Regions from separate parts of the Ruminococcus sp. NATIVEDY161 genome, predicted to be linked through region 1. Evidence: predicted binding sites of a transcription regulator. Region 1 holds the regulator's gene; the other holds the start of a gene.
What was found. Region 1 encodes LexA, which represses DNA repair genes until DNA is damaged. Its sites were predicted from a motif close to CNAACANNTGTTNG; they were not measured.

Region 1 (8,185 bases):
CAAACCATTTGTTTATCAGTATACAGATGATTTGCTTTGGCGTAACCTACGCAAGCATCAAGCGACCAGCCTTCTTCACGGAATTTCTTTTCAACATACTGAAGAAAACCGACCACTTCAAGACAATTGATATTTCTGCGGCTGTTTTTGCGACGTTCAAGGTAAACTTCCTTACCCTTATCTGCTTTATATCTCGCAACCTTACCGTTATACAAATATACAGTACCTCGTTCAACTTCATTTCTGATGGTATTGTATGGTCTGCCAAGGTGTTTGGCGATAGCATAAATTGACCAACCGTCTTTAAGTCGAACCTCTATTTCGTGTCGTTCTTCTGATGTTATGTGTTGAAATTTCTTGTGCTCCGTGTTACAATTGGAATTGTCCATAGTGATGATTCCTTTCGAATTGGTGTGTGGTAACTCAATTCTACTACAGAATCGTCGCTGTGGACTCTTTTATTTTATTGTTTCAACTTCATTTTACAACGCGCGATTTTAAACTTTTTAAAAAAATTTAAAACAAAAAAGACGGCGTCCGAAGAAGCCGTCTTTATTAGTTTATGATTATTTGAGGTAAGTACCGTTTGTGCCGATTTTTCCGCTAATGCCCTTAAAGCCTGAAGCGCAGCAGACGTAAACCCTCATATTGCCCTTGCCGACTGACGGTGAGGTGAGCGTGCCGTTTGTTACGGTCTTAACGTCGCCTGTTACAGCGTCGATGTACTTGCCGTTCGGGATATTCTTGAATGTAGCTCCGCCCGAAATTGCGACGCAGGCAAGGCTGTCAACACCGCCCTTGGTGTAGCGGCGAACATACGCCATATTGCCTACCGACGCGTACTGACCCATCTGGAGAGCCGGCACGGCGCGTCTGATCTGGTTGAGCTGCTGCAGGTGCTTTGCAAGGGGCTTGTTAAGCGTAGTCGCCACGTTGCCGCTCGCGCCTGTGTATTTTCCGAAATCGGTAGCTGTTACGTTACCGGTGATGTTATCGCCGAAGTAAGCGCGTCCGGTCTGCTCGAGGGGCTTGCCGGGGCCAACGTCGATTTCAACATCGTTCTTGAACTGAATCTCTGAGCCGTAGAAGATGCAGGGGATTCCGCGGAAGGTAAACATAAGGTTCATATTCTCCGCCCAAGCCTGCTCGCCGCCCTTATAGCGGTATTTTTCCTGACCGTCAGGGCCGTAGTCGTGGGAATCGACATACATTACGTTGTAGGTTGAATCGTTAACGAATCTGTCCTCGTCAAGTGCCGCGGCATATGCCGTAGACGCGTTCTCAAAGCTCCAGTGCATCTTAAAGTCGATAACGCCTGTGCCGTTTGACTTGGAATAATCGGGAGTATGATATGTGTTTCCGCTGCCGAGGAAAGCGTTTGAGGAAGTCGGAGCGCCCTGTTCGTTATTGTGAGCCTCAAAGTGCTTTACGGAATTGGTGAGGTTAGCCTGCCAGTTGGTGGTTGACCAGTTGTTTTTCCACGCGCTTTCGGTCTCCGCCCAGCCGTAGAATGCAGGGGAGTCGGACTGAATACCGTGGTTCCATGTGTCGCGGACGCGCGCGCAAACCTCGCCGAAGATAAAGAAGTTATCAATGCCCTTGTACACAGGGAAATAGGCGTTATTGAGCGTCCAGCGGTTGATGTGCTTTTCTGTATCGAGACGGAACGCGTCAACGCCCATATCGACATACTGCATATAGCACGAGTTCAGATAATCCACAACCTTCTGGTTTTCGGTGTTAACGTCAACGCAGTCACCGGCAATCTGACCGGTCTGCTCACTGGGCTGCTCCCAATCCATTCCGGCAGAGTGGTGATAGTTAAACGCGGTGTCCAGTTTATCGGTCTTCATGCAGTTGAGCCTTGCAGCGTACTCAGCGTCGGGATTGTTAAGTGTGCTGTAATTCGGAGTGCTCTTTGCAAGCGGTCCGTCGGGATTGACCTTCATACAGTCAAGGCTGCCGAGGTCCTGAATAGAATCGTACTGCTTGTCAAACATATGGCTGAGAGTGTTCTCGCCGAAGTTGCCGGTGTGGTTCCATACAACGTCCTGGATAATCTTCATACCCTTTGCGTGAACGGCGTCAATCAGCGCCTGAAAATCCGCTCCGCTGCTCTCGTAACGGGGTCAACCTTTGAGAAGTCAAAGGCGTGGTAGCCGTGATAGTCATAGCCGGAGGCGTTCTCTACAACGGGAGTAACCCAAATTGCCGAAAATCCGAGCGCCTTGATGTAATCAAGCTTGTCGATAAGGCCTTTAAAGTCGCCTCTCCAAGCAGGGTCGGAGTCGGGGTTATTTGCCTTTTTATCCTCCCAGCAATGCACGTTGTTGCCGGTGTCGCCGTCATAAAAACGGGTTGTAATTACAAAGTAAATCGAATCGCCGCGCAGGTCGGTTCTGTTAATCGGATCAACCTGAGAGGGGTCGTGGTTATACCAGCGTTTGTCCTTGTACCACCATTCGCCGGTGGTTCTTGTGAGCTCGTCGGACTGAACTCCGTTAGTTACAAACAAAAAGTTAATCTTTGTAACGTCAGAAAAAGTGTACTTGTAGTACTTATTGCCCTCGGAGGTCATCGCGGGACCGGGGTAATTAGTCACTTTGTTCTGAGGCAGCGCGTTCCAGTAGTAGATTGTAGGCGTGCCGCTTTCGCAGTAGTAGTGAAGGGTGATTCCGCCTGCGGAAACCTCACTGTCAGCGTCGGGGGCAACTTCGGCAGAATTTACCGAGATTACGCCTATTGTACAAATTACGCACAAAGTCAAAACAAGAGCAAGTATTTTTTTGAATTTCGACATAGATACTCCTCCTTATAAAAGACTATACAATAATATTATAAATGAAGCGCAATCTTTGTTTATTTTTTTGAGAATTATATTTTTTCTCCCCTGCCAAAGATTTACCCTTTAAATTAGGCAATTTAACTAAAGGAAGCGCAAAAAAGAAAAACGCGGACAAAGCAGTCCGCGTTAAAATTATAAAACATATTTTTCTATTGTTTTGGCAACGCCGTCGTCATCATTCGACTCGCAGATATACGCGGCGATTTTTTTGACCTCGTCCTCGCCGTTTTCCATAGCCACGCCCATTCCGGCGTAACCGATCATCGTCATATCGTTGTAGTGGTCTCCGAAGGCGATTAGCTCCTCGCGCTGAATACCGATTTGCGGCAAAAGCTGAGCGAGCATTGCGCCCTTGGAAACTCCGAACGGCATAATCTCCAGAAAATACGGAGCGCTCTTGTAGATATCGAGCAGGCCGTCGTAGCGCTTTTTAAGAAGAACCTGGCAGGCGTCGAGCACGTCGGGCTCGCCTGCGACGAGAATTTTGTTGATGTCAAACTTTATTGCCGACACAAAATCGTCAACCACAACCATATCGGTCTTGAGCACATCGCGCTCGATATAGGTGTAGTCGTTCACCTTATTGTTGGCGAAGATTTTTTTGTCGTCCCAGGACATTACGGTTACGTTGTAGTCGGAAAGAACGTTCACGATATCGCTTAAATATTCAAGCGGAAAGTTCCTGCTGACTATCGTCCTGCCGGTGGCACATTCGATAATCTTGCCGCCGTTAAAGGACATTATGTAGCCGCCGTAATGAGCGAGCATTAAATCCTCCGCAATCGGATAAACTCCGATGGGGTGCCGTCCCGAGGTAATAATTACCTTTTTTCCCTTTTTTTGAGCCTCAAGCAGGGCGTAACGGTTGCGCGGAGAAACTTCCTTTTTAGAGTTTGTGAGTGTACCGTCAAGGTCAACCGCGATTAATTTGTAATCCATAAAATCACCAATTATCGTTATTCACACAATCAACAGCGCATTTCACGCTATATATAGTATAACACAACCTTGTGAAAAATGCAAATTTTGTATTATAGTTGCCTTGCCTGATATTTTTTGAGGTCAACGTGGTTTTCGAGCACCTCTATCCCTTCCTGTTCGAGCAAGTCCTTTTGAACGTTAACACCGCCAAAAACGAAGGCATCAGCGAGCCTGCCCTTGGAATTTACAACCCTGTGGCAGGGGATTTCACCGAACGCAGGATTTTTATGCAGCGCGTTGCCGACAGCCCTCGCCGCGCCGCCGTTGCCTGCCGCCGCGGCGACCTGCCCGTAGGTTGCGACCTTTCCGCGCGGAATCCGCTTGACCGCGGCATACACCCTTTGGGTAAAGCTTACAGTATCCATCAATTTTGTTTTTGTACTATTTTATACTCGTCGTAGAGCTGAAAATAGCTGCAGCCCTTGACGCTTTGCGTAAGAAACCTTGCCATCTCGTCCTCGTCGAGGCTAACGGAGCAGTAATCGCCGAGCTCCTCGTCCGCGACAAAGTGAGCGCACATCTCGCACATATCCGCCATATGTCCACCTCAGTTATACTTATTATACATAAACGCCTTGTAGTTATCGAGCTGTTCGATAACCTCCTCCTCGGTATTGGCGACGGTGTAGATTTTGTTGACCTCATCCGACATAAAATTCTTTTCGACCGAGGCTTTCATCATCGCCAAAAGCTCGTCGTAATATCCCTTGTAATTATAAATTATAATCGGCTTTGAATGCCTGCCGAGCTGTTTGAGGGTAAGCACCTCGAAGAATTCCTCAAATGTGCCGATTCCGCCGGCACAGATTATGAACGCGTCGGATTCGTCCTCCATAATGCCCTTGCGCTCGCGCATAGTTTCTGTAAAAATTATTTCGTCGGCGTAGTCAGCCAAAACGTCCATTTCCTTAAAAAACAACGGACTGATGCCGATAATCCTGCCGCCTGCCGCCTTTGCTCCGCGCGAAACCGCGCCCATTACTCCGTAGCGGCCTGCTCCGAACAAAACCGTCTTGCCTTTTTCGGCAAGCGTCTGTCCGAGGTGTTCAGCCGAATCAAGGAATTCCCTGTCTATGCTCTCGCTTGAAGAGCCGAACACACAAATTGTCTGCATAAATATCCTCCAAACTGTCTGCCGTAATTATCAGTAATTTCTGATAAGCGAGATTACCTTGCCGAGCAAAATCACCTCGTCAACGATAATCGGTTCGTAATCGTCGTTTTCAGGCTGTAATCTGTAATGACCGTCCTCTTTATAAAAGCGCTTGACCGTCGCGCTGTCCTCCACGAGGGCAACGACAATCTCGCCGTTCTCCGCGACGGGAGTACGGTGGACAATTACGATATCGTCGTTCAGAATTCCGGCATTTATCATACTTTCGCCCTGAATTCTGAGCGCGAAAAGCTCTTTTCCGCGCTTTAGCTTTTCGGGAACGGGCACATAACATTCTATGTCCTCAATCGCCACAATAGGATTGCCTGCGGCAACCTTTCCGAGAACCGGAACGCTGACGCTTTTTTCCTCGCCTGTAATCTGTATGCACCTGTTAACGCCGTGCTCACGCACGATATAGCCCTTGTCCTCAAGGTGCTTTAGGTGGTAGTGGACGGTTGACGTGGAGCTTAGTCCCGTGTTTTCGCAAATCTCGCGAACCGAGGGAACTCTTCCGTTTTCGGAGCACTCCTTTAGGTATTCAAAAATCTTAATCTGGCTTTTGCTGAGCTGTTTCATATCGGCACACCCCTCATATCAAGGCAACACCGCGCAGTTTACGGTGCACGCCTTAGTTTAAACCTTTTCAATAGTATTGTACCACATAGCTTCGAAAAAATCAAACATTTGTTCACGGTTTTTACAACTTTTTTCAAAAAAATTTAGGAAAATTTATTTCAGTATATGTTCAGTTTAATTTCACACAGTTTTCATATTTATGTTGTTTAATATAACTGTACTCAAAAGACGGAACCGCAACCGTAGAGTATTGTTCTACCCTCCTCAACACGGGTGAGTTCAAAACCCGTGATTGTACCCCTCATTTTTTACAGATAGAAAACGCCCGAACCTCATCGGGCGTTTTCCTTTATTTTAAATCGTTTCATAGGTTTGTTGGTGACTTAACTTTTGTTCTCGACTTATAAGTTTCAGTTATAACTTACGTTGGCAAATTCCTATTTAAATGTTTGCTGTTATTCAATCTTGTCTCGACTTATAGTTTCGGTGAAATCTTACGTTGGCAAATTCTTCTTTATACGTTTGATGTTATTCAAACTGTTCTCGACTTATAATTTTCAGCAAGTCTCCGCTATCCTAATAACATCCTCCAAACCGTTCGCTATGTCGAACAGCAGGGGCTTAATCTCCTCTGTCGGTTGGTCGAGGTCGGGAACCATCACCGTTTTACAACCTGCCGCGTTTGCCGAGCGAATTCCGTTTGGCGAATCCTCGAGCGCTATGCAGTCCTTCGGCGCAAGCTTCAGCTTTTCCGCGGCATACAAATATATATCGGGCGCAGGCTTGCCGTGCTCTACCATCCTCGCACTGCAAACCTCGTCAAAACACTCTAACAATCCCACCATATCAAGGTATTTCTTTGCTCTGTCGACCGGAGTAGCGGTTGCCAGGGCTGTTTTTATGCCTTTTTCCTTTAAATAGCGCAAAAGCGTTTCCGCTCCGGACTTAGCTTCAATTCCGTTTTTCTCGACAAAGCTGTCCATCAGCTCGACGCGCTTATTACGAACCTTGTCATAGTCGAAATCTTCTCCGAAAAATCCCTGCAAGCGTTTAATCGCATACGGTCTTGCCATTGAGCGGATACTCAGCGCGTGAAACTTTTGCATGGGATAGCCGTAAAAATTGCCTGCCTCGCACCAAAAGCGCACATACAGCTTTTCGCTGTCGAGAATTACGCCGTCCATATCTGAAATTACACCTTTAATCATCTTCCCTGCTCCTTTTATTATAATTAACGAGAAAAATTCCAAGTGAAATCAGCGCTAAAGCCAAAAATGTTTCTATCCTCAAAATGTCCTCGCGGAGAACTACTCCCGACAAAACCGTACCGAACACCGGAACGAGCAAATTGAAAACCGAGATTTTGCCTGCCGGATGATACTTCAACAGCGCTGTCCAAATCGTGAACGCCGCCGCCGAGACAAACGCGAGCCAGAGCAAAATCAGAACTCCGTTTCCTTTCGCAAGGTTCAGTCCGCCGCCCATTATCAGTCCTGCGGCGAGCAAAACGAGCGACCCTGCGATAAGCTGAAACGCCGTGAGCCTTACGGGGTCAACTTTTCCTGCGGATTTTTTCGCAATGATATTTCCAAACGCCGCGCAGACGGTCGAGCAGAAAATCATCACGTCACCGAAAAGCGTTCCTCCCCCGCCGAAGCCGAAGTTATTGATTGCCAAAACTCCTGCAAAGCCGAGCGCACAGCCCAAAATTTTTACAACCGTAATCTTCTCCTTAAAGAACAGCGCCGCTAAGCCTACAGTTATAAACGACGCGCAGGCGGTGATTATCGAGGTCGACGTGCCGCTGGTGAAACCGATACCTATATATGTAAATAGATACTGCGCCGCTGTCTGGACAAGCCCCAGTTTTATGACCGGCAACAGCTCGTCCTTTTTGATAAGCGTCATCCTGCGTTCTTTGAAGCAGCAGAAAATATACACCATTATTCCGGCTATCAAAAACCGTGCTCCGGCAAAGACGAGCTTTGTTCCGATGTCGCCGTCCGCCACCTCAAACTCGGCGTAGCCGAGCTTTATAAACGGAAAAGCCGTGCCCCACAGCAATGTACAGAACACCGCGGCAACATAGGCAAATATTCTGTTTTTCAGCAGCTTTTCTATCATAAAAATCCTTCTCTAATTACAACTTATACATATAATAACACAAACCGCAAACACATTTCAATATAATTTTATTCTCCGAAAACTTTGTTATAAAATTGTCAAATCTACATAATGCACGAAGAAAACCGAATTTTTATATAAATAAATCGTCACGGCCACGCACACAAAAATCCGGTTACATACTTGAAATAATTTACCAAAATGTTATAATTATAATGAATGAATTTGCGGCATTTTTACGCAAATAATTTAGAAAGGAAGTTTTGAAATAAAAAAGAGATTTATCTCTGTACTCCTGTGCATTGCTCTTTTGGCTACGATGACAGCGTTTACAATTCCCGCAAACGCCGCTGCCGATGAGGGCGAAGCCGCAGGGTACAACAGAACCTCGCCGCTTGACGGCGCTGACGACTTTACATGGGACAACGCTTCCGTGTATTTCCTACTCACCGACCGTTTCTACAACGGAAACACTTCAAACGACCATTCCTACGGCAGAGCTA
Region 2 (8,185 bases), 980 kb from region 1:
CAGCGCTTCCTGAGTAAAGGCGGTTGTGGCAACACCGCTCATGGCAGTGCCCATAATAATGCCGGTTCTCTCGGGCTCAATCTCAATACCGCTCTGCTTGATCGCTTCCTCAGCGGCAATGTAAGCGAACTGCATAAAGGGGTCTGTCTTTCTTATTAAATCCTTCGCAAGGTAGTCCGAGGGGTTAAAGTTCTTGACCTCGCCTGCAATCTGAACCGCAAGCTCGGACGGGTCAAAGGTCTTGATTGTGTCAATGCCCGACTCGCCTGCGGTGATGTTTTTCCAATACTCGTCAACGCCGATACCTACGGGTGTAACGGCGCCCATACCCGTAATTACAATTCTTTTCATTTTGTGCACTCCTAAAAAATTTTAAATAGCTATTTACTTTTTGCATATTGTTATGCTATATTTAGATTATAACAAGAGTAACCACTTTTTTCAATATGCCCGATAATGCAAATATTAACTTTATTTGGCAGTTGATTTCACTTTCTGCATAACATAATTCGTGAGGTAATATTTATGGACATTAATCAGCTTAATTGCTTTATTTCGGTAGCGCAAACGCTCAACTTCTCTGAGGCGGCACGAAGGAACTACGTCTCGCAGTCAAGTGTCAGCCGCTACATAGGCGACCTCGAACAGGAGTTCGGAGTTCAGCTTTTTACGCGCTCGCACCGCGATGTAATCATCACCAACGAGGGCAAAATCCTCTTGCCCTACGCGCTTGAAATTGTAAATACCTTAAGCAAAGCAAAAACCGTCGTAAAGCAAATCCGCGACGGCTCAACAGGCAGGCTGACCGTAGGCTGTGACATAACCTCAATGAGCTTTCCGTCGAAGTGTCTCGAGGACTTCTCTGCAAAATACCCGGGAATAGAGGTGGAGCTAAAGCCCTTTGACGCCGCCGACCGCAGTCAGGCTATCACCGGCGGAGAATTTGATTTTTGCTTTATGCCGCGCGATATGGTGCCCGAAAACTCGGGAATTGAAACCCTGATTACCCACACCGAGCCGCTTGTGTTTGTCGCTTCAAAGCAGAATATGAAGGGGAAGAACAGCAAAATGAGCTTTTCCAAGCTGAGCAGCCGTCGGCTGTTAATCCTCTCGGAATCGGTAGCGCCGATTTTGTTTATGGAGATTATGGATTTGCTCCGTACCTTCCATATCTCGCCCGAAGCTCAAACGTCTTTTGATGATTTGTCGTCGCTGTATCTCGCGCTCTCGGCAGGAATGGGCGTAACAATCCTGCCCAAGTCGCTCGCAGGCTTTGCGTCCGAGGAACGCACGGTCTGCTGTCCGATAGAGGACGTTGATACGGCTATGTCGTACGTAATGGCGTGGTCAAAGTCAAACTCAAACCCCGTAGCGGAGCGCTTCATCGACACCGTGCAAAAATACGCCCTCGGGGACGATAATATTTATGGACTTTAATTAGAGTTAAGAGTTGAGAGTTTAGAGTTTAATTAATTTAGAGGAAACGTTTGATTACAGTTTAAAGGCTCCCCCGTCGCGTTAAGCTACGGGGGAGGGGCGGACCCGTGTGTCCGCCCGGGAAACGTGAACCGCATTAATTACACAATCCGATTTTATCGCGATAAACGAACGTTTAATTCAGCACACAAAAACACGTACGATATGTAATGTTTTGTTCCTGTACCGCGGGCGGACACACGGGTGATTCCCCTGTTAGGGGAAATGTCGCAAAGCGACAAAAGGTTTGCCGTTGTGCTAAGAACGCCCCTACAATTTTCACCATAAAATTCATTTTTATAGATACGCTGAGTTAAATGGAAACGATGGTGCAAACCCGCATAAACACTGGGTTTTTACATAAAGTTCATTTTAAGCCTTAAATGGATATGATGACGCGGATAATTAAATAAGCATATAATAATTTGAGATTTTTTCTTTCAGCGTACATAAAGTTCATTTAAGAATTACATTTGGATATGATGTAGAAACCGCATAAACACCGGCTTTTTACCATCGTGTTCATTTAAGAACCAAAGGTGGATATGATGTAAAAACCGCATAAACACTGGCTTTTTACCATCGTGTTCATTTAAGAAACGTGTCCCTCGGGAAATTCAAAATATTGAAATACTGAGAAAATATTATCTCAAATCCCGCTTGATTATTTCGAACATATGTGTTATAATATAACCACCATATCAAAGGCGGTGACAAGCGGTGAAAAAGCAGTATGCGGCAATAGACTTAAAATCCTTCTATGCTTCTGTAGAGTGCGTTGACCGCGGACTTAATCCGCTCGACACCTTCCTTGTTGTCGCGGACGAAAGCCGCACCGAAAAGACTATCTGCCTTGCGGTTTCGCCGCCGCTCAAGGACTACGGAATTCCCGGCAGGGCAAGGCTTTTTGAGGTGGTAGAGGGAGTAAAAAAGGCTAACGCCAAGCGCAAAAACAGGCTCAAAAACAAAAACTTTTGCGGTGCAAGCCACTTTGCCTACTACGTTGACCGCAATCCCGAGATGAAGATTGACTATATCGTTGCGCCGCCGCGAATGAAGCGTTATATGGAGATGAGCTCGCAGATTTACAAGATTTACCTTGAGTTTGTCGCTCCCGAGGACATTCACGTTTACTCGGTTGACGAGGTTTTTATCGACCTGACCGACTATCTCCGCGCAAACAAAATGACCGCCGCCCAAATGTGCGAAAAAATGGTGCGAACCGTCTTTGAGCGCACAGGCATAACCGCCACGGCAGGAATCGGCACAAATATGTACCTCGCCAAAATCGCGATGGACATTGAGGCAAAGCATATCAAGGCAGGTATGGACGACGTGCGTATTGCCGAGCTTGACGAGCAGAGCTACCGCCGCAACCTGTGGAACCACCGCCCGATTACCGACTTTTGGCGCATAGGCAGGGGATATTCCGAAAAACTCGCCCAAAACGGTATGTTCACTATGGGCGACGTCGCGCGGTGCTCGGTCTATAACGAGGACTTGCTCTACAAGCTTTTCGGTAAAAACGCCGAGCTTTTAATCGACCATGCATGGGGGGTAGAGCCCTGCACAATCGCTGATATAAAGTCCTACCGCCCCGACAACACCTCAATCAGCCGCGGTCAGGTGCTCTCTACGCCGTATGAGTACGACAAGGCGCTTTTGATTATCCGCGAAATGGCTGAGCTTTTGGCGCTCGACTTGGTTAAAAAGGGACTTTGCACCGACCAAATTGTGCTTACGGTCGGCTATGATATAAATAATATTTCTAATAAAGAAAAATTCCGAGGTAAAACCGAGATTGATTTTTACGGCAGAGTTGCCCCCAAACGCGCTCACGGCTCGCAGAATATCGGCACCTTCACCTCGTCGTCGGTGTTGGTAGTTAAGGCGGCTACAGAGCTTTTCGCACGGATTGTCGATAAAAAGCTGTCAGTCCGCAGAATGTACGTCGTCGCAAATCACACTCAGGACGAAAAGGAGTACAAGGCTAAGCCCAAGCAACTGAGCTTGTTTGCCGAGCCCGAACAGGAGACGGCAACCGATGAAAAGACTATCCAAAACACCGTGCTCGAGCTTCAGAGCAGGTTCGGCAAAAACGCAGTTATAAAGGGTATGAACCTCTTTGAAGGCGCGACGACCGTTGAGCGCAACAAGACGATAGGAGGTCACAGGGAGTGACGGACAGGTACAACGGCGAATATGACGACATTATTAATATGGAAAAGCCCGTGTCGGTCAAGCGCGTTAAAATGCCGATGATTGACCGTGCCGCTCAGTTCGCGCCGTTCGCGGCTCTTACCGGCTTTGACTCGCAAATCAGCGAGACGGCAAGGCTCACCGAGCAAAAGCCTGTTTTAAGCGATTATGAGCTTGAAGAACTCAACGAAAAAATCACCCATATCCTCGATAACATCAAGTCGCGCCCCGAGCTCGAGGTGATTTATTTTGTAAAGGACAGCAAAAAAAGCGGCGGAGCGATTGAGCATTACATCGGGAATTTAAGAAAATTTGACTTTTATAAACGGATTTTTATTTTTGAGGATTGCAAAAACATCCCTGCTGATGATATAATTGACATAAAATCGGAAATAATATAAACGATAAATTTTAACGGAGGTATTGTTATGGCAAACAAATATTCAGGTACACAGACAGAAAAGAACTTAATTGCGGCTTTCGCAGGCGAATCTCAGGCGCGCAACAAGTACACCTATTTCGCTTCAAAGGCTAAGAAGGAAGGCTACGAGCAGATTGCGGCACTGTTCTTAAAGACAGCGGATAACGAGAAGGAACACGCAAAAATCTGGTTCAAGGAGCTTGAAGGAATCGGCACAACCGCCGAAAACCTCGCCGCTGCCGCTGACGGAGAGAATTACGAGTGGACAGATATGTACGAGGGCTTCGCAAAGACAGCCGAGGAGGAGGGCTTTAACGAGCTTGCTCAAAAGTTCAGACTTGTAGCCGAGATCGAAAAGCACCACGAGGAACGCTACCGCGCTCTGCTCAATAACGTAGAAACCGCAAAGGTTTTCGAAAAGAGCGAGGTAAAGGTTTGGGAGTGCCGCAACTGCGGTCATATCGTAGTCGGCACAAAGGCTCCCGAGGTTTGTCCTGCCTGCGCTCATCCGCAGAGCTTCTTCGAGGTTCACGCCGAAAATTATTAATTTAATTTCAGATTAAAAGGGGCGGGTTTTTCCCGCCTCATTTATTTTATTAACACTGCAACAAATCACTTGCAAAATCTACCATATTGATATATAATGGTTGGAGATTACATCAAAGGACTGAAAAAATATGCTTGAATTAAAAAATATTACCTTTACGGTTGACGATAACGGCGAGCAAAAGACGATTATCAAGGATTTGAGCCTGACTATCGAAAACGGCAGGTTTGTCGTAATCACAGGCCCTAACGGAAGCGGAAAGTCAACTCTCGCGCGTATCATTATGGGAATTGAAAGCCCCACGTCCGGCAAAATCTACTTTGACGGCAAGGATATTACTGATTTAGGCATAACCGAGCGCGCAAGGCTGGGTATCAGCTTCGCGTTCCAGCAGCCCGTACGCTTTAAGGGAATTAAGGTTCACGATTTGCTCAGAATTTCCTCGGGCAAGGAACTGAGCGTTGCCGAGGCTTGCTCCTATCTTTCAGAGGTAGGTCTTTGCGCACGTGACTACGTTAACCGCGAGATCAACTCCTCGCTTTCGGGCGGAGAGCTAAAGCGTATTGAAATCGCCACTCTTTTAGCCAGAAGCACCAAGCTCAGCGTATTCGACGAGCCCGAGGCAGGAATTGACCTTTGGAGCTTCCAGAACCTTATCCGCATTTTTGAGAATATGCGCAGCGACATCAAGGACAGCTCAATCGTAATTATCTCCCACCAGGAGAGAATTTTAAGAATTGCCGACCAAATCGTTCTCCTAACAAACGGAGAAATCAAAAAGACAGGTACAGCCGACGACGTTCTGCCTGAGCTTATCGGCACAACCGCGGCGGTCAACGCCTGCGAAAAATTAAAGTAAGGGGGCAGGAGCGTGCTTAATTTAGACGAAATTCAAAAGAGCTTAATGGCGGAGGTTGCCGACATCACCGACGTTCCCGCCGGAGCGTATAACTTCAGAGTAAACAGCGAGCTTGCCGGCAGAAGCACTACCGACAACATAAATATCGTTACCAAAGAGGGTATGCCCGGCATTGATATTTTCATCAAGCCCAACACAAAAAACGAGAGCGTGCATATCCCCGTAGTAGTCAGCGAATCGGGAATTAAAGAGACGGTTTACAACGACTTTTTCATTGGTGATAATTGCGACGTTGTAATCGTAGCAGGCTGCGGAATTGACAACTGCGGCACTCACGACTCACAGCACGACGGTATTCACCGCTTTTACGTCGGCAAGAATTCAAAGATAAAATATGTAGAAAAGCACTACGGCTCGGGTAACGGCGAGGGTAAGCGAATCCTCAACCCCGTTACCGAGGTATATATGGAAGAAAACAGCGTGATGGAGATGGAGATGGAGCAGATCAAGGGCGTAGACTCCACCGAACGCAACACCATTGCAGAGCTTAAGGCAAACGCAAAGCTCATCGTCAAGGAGCGCCTTATGACTCACGGCAGTCAAACGGCCGTAAGCGGCTATAAGGTATCGCTCAACGGCGAGGGCTCAAACGCCGACGTTGTGTCGCGTTCCGTAGCAAGGGACAATTCCTCGCAGACCTTTAACGCCTGCATTGCAGGCAACGCGCCCTGCAGCGGTCACACCGAGTGCGACTCAATCATTATGGACAACGGCAAAATCCTCGCTATTCCGTCGCTTGAAGCAAACGACGTAGACGCAATGCTTGTCCACGAGGCGGCAATCGGCAAAATCGCAGGCGACCAGCTTGTTAAGCTTATGACTCTCGGTCTTACCGAGGCAGAGGCGGAGGAGCAGATTATTAACGGCTTCCTCGGCTGATATATTTAAAAGTATTGCAACCGCTGCTTTTACGGCAACGGTTGCTTTTTTTATCTGTTTAAGATATATACGCCTAAGTTGAGGTAGCTTGCGAACAGTACCCACGCAAGGTACGGAATTTGCAGATATCCTGCGGTTTTGTACCGCCTGTAAAACTTGACAATCATAGCGATTACGAGCACGTCAAGCAAAATTATCCAGAAGAACGCGAACAGTCTCCACTGCAAAATAAAGAACGCGATTGGCCAAAGCAGGTTAACGCCGAGCTGAACAAAGTAAATCAGGTTTACTTCATTGTCCGCAAGCGCCCTTGTCTTTAACATTCCGTACGACACGCCCATTAAGATATATAAAATTGACCAGACGATGGGGAAGAGTATCCCGGGGGGAGAAAGCGGCGGCTGATTGAGCTGATCGTAATTCATACTGCCCGATATCAAGAACCCGACAAGTCCGCCCAACGCGACAGGGATAAGGATTGAGATAATGTAGGTTTTAACTTTTGACATTGTTTTTCACCCGTTTAATAGTATTTTCAAGCTTAATATATGTACTTTGAAATAAAAATATGCATATTTTGTTGCATTTGATATTGAAAACACATCTGCTTTGTGATAAAATTAATCTGTTTATACAATGCGCGCGGTAAAGCGCGGCATACAAAAATAATAATGAGGGGATTTAATGGAACAGAAAAGAAATTCATTTTCGGGTTCAATTGGATTCGTGCTCGCGGCGGCGGGCTCGGCGGTCGGACTCGGTAATATCTGGAGGTTTCCGTACTTAGCCGCAAAGGACGGCGGCGGATTGTTCTTGGTAGTGTACCTTGTACTGGCACTCACCTTCGGCTTTACACTGCTCGTTTCCGAGGTTTCTATCGGTCGTAAAACAAAGCAGAGCTGTCTTACAGCTTACGGAAAGCTAAAGCCGCAGTGGGGCTTTTTGGGAACAATAGCGAGTATAGTGCCGTTTTTGATTATGCCGTACTACTGCATTATCGGCGGCTGGGTGCTCAAATACTGCGTAACCTTTATCACCGGTCAGGGCTTGGCAGCCGCAGGCGACGGCTATTTTACAGGCTTTATTTCAAGCCCCGTAGAGCCGATTATTTACGATGTTATCTTCCTTTTGCTCACCTGTATCGTCGTATTCCGCGGAGTTAACAAGGGAATTGAAAGCCTTTCAAAAATCCTTATGCCGGTGCTTTTAATACTTGTAATCGGTATTTCTATCTATTCTCTGACAATCAACGGCGGCGAAGAAAACGCAAACCGTACCGGTATGCAGGGCTTTATGATGTACGTTATTCCGAACATTGACGGAATGGGCGTTAAGGACATAATGGTTGTCGTTATGGACGCCATGGGACAGCTTTTCTACAGCATAAGCGTCGCGATGGGTATTATGATAACCTACGGCTCGTACTTCAAGGACAAGGACAACCTGATGAAGTCCGTTAACCAGATTGAAATTTTCGACACCGTAGTAGCCTTCCTTGCAGGCGTAATGATTATCCCTGCCGTATTCGTATTCCTCGGACCCGAAGGAATGGACGCAGGCCCCGGACTTATGTTCGTTGCAATGCCGAAAATCTTCTCACAAATGGGTATTGCCGGCACAATCTTAGGTATCGTGTTCTTTGTAATGGTGCTCTTTGCGGCGCTCACAAGCTCGGTATCAATCCTCGAAGCCGTTGTTTCGGGCTTGATTGACAAAACCGGAGTTTCGCGTAAAAAGGCAACCG

Region 2: AB1I50_RS01825 (Y-family DNA polymerase) is a predicted target of LexA. The motif match lies at 2,147-2,160, and genes of this name have one in related genera.

Annotation. Positions count from the first base shown of each region.
Region 1 covers NZ_CP162392.1:1,362,544-1,370,728, forward strand. Annotated here, with positions in the region: gene AB1I50_RS06500 (IS30 family transposase) at 1-389, opposite strand, end outside; gene AB1I50_RS06505 (alpha-amylase family glycosyl hydrolase) at 567-2,066, opposite strand; gene AB1I50_RS06510 (alpha-amylase family glycosyl hydrolase) at 2,090-2,800, opposite strand; gene AB1I50_RS06515 (Cof-type HAD-IIB family hydrolase) at 2,978-3,784, opposite strand; gene AB1I50_RS06520 (MGMT family protein) at 3,877-4,191, opposite strand; gene AB1I50_RS06525 (DUF6472 family protein) at 4,191-4,364, opposite strand; gene AB1I50_RS06530 (LOG family protein) at 4,374-4,940, opposite strand; gene lexA (transcriptional repressor LexA) at 4,971-5,558, opposite strand; gene AB1I50_RS06540 (HAD family hydrolase) at 6,116-6,766, opposite strand; gene AB1I50_RS06545 (DMT family transporter) at 6,759-7,682, opposite strand; gene AB1I50_RS06550 (alpha-amylase family glycosyl hydrolase) at 8,002-8,185, shown strand, end outside.
Region 2 covers NZ_CP162392.1:377,814-385,998, reverse strand. Annotated here, with positions in the region: gene fabF (beta-ketoacyl-ACP synthase II) at 1-351, opposite strand, end outside; gene AB1I50_RS01830 (LysR family transcriptional regulator) at 526-1,437, shown strand; gene AB1I50_RS01825 (Y-family DNA polymerase) at 2,197-3,657, shown strand; gene AB1I50_RS01820 (YolD-like family protein) at 3,654-4,076, shown strand; gene rbr (rubrerythrin) at 4,104-4,643, shown strand; gene AB1I50_RS01810 (ABC transporter ATP-binding protein) at 4,774-5,502, shown strand; gene AB1I50_RS01805 (SufB/SufD family protein) at 5,548-6,441, shown strand; gene AB1I50_RS01800 (TspO/MBR family protein) at 6,492-6,950, opposite strand; gene AB1I50_RS01795 (sodium-dependent transporter) at 7,126-8,185, shown strand, end outside.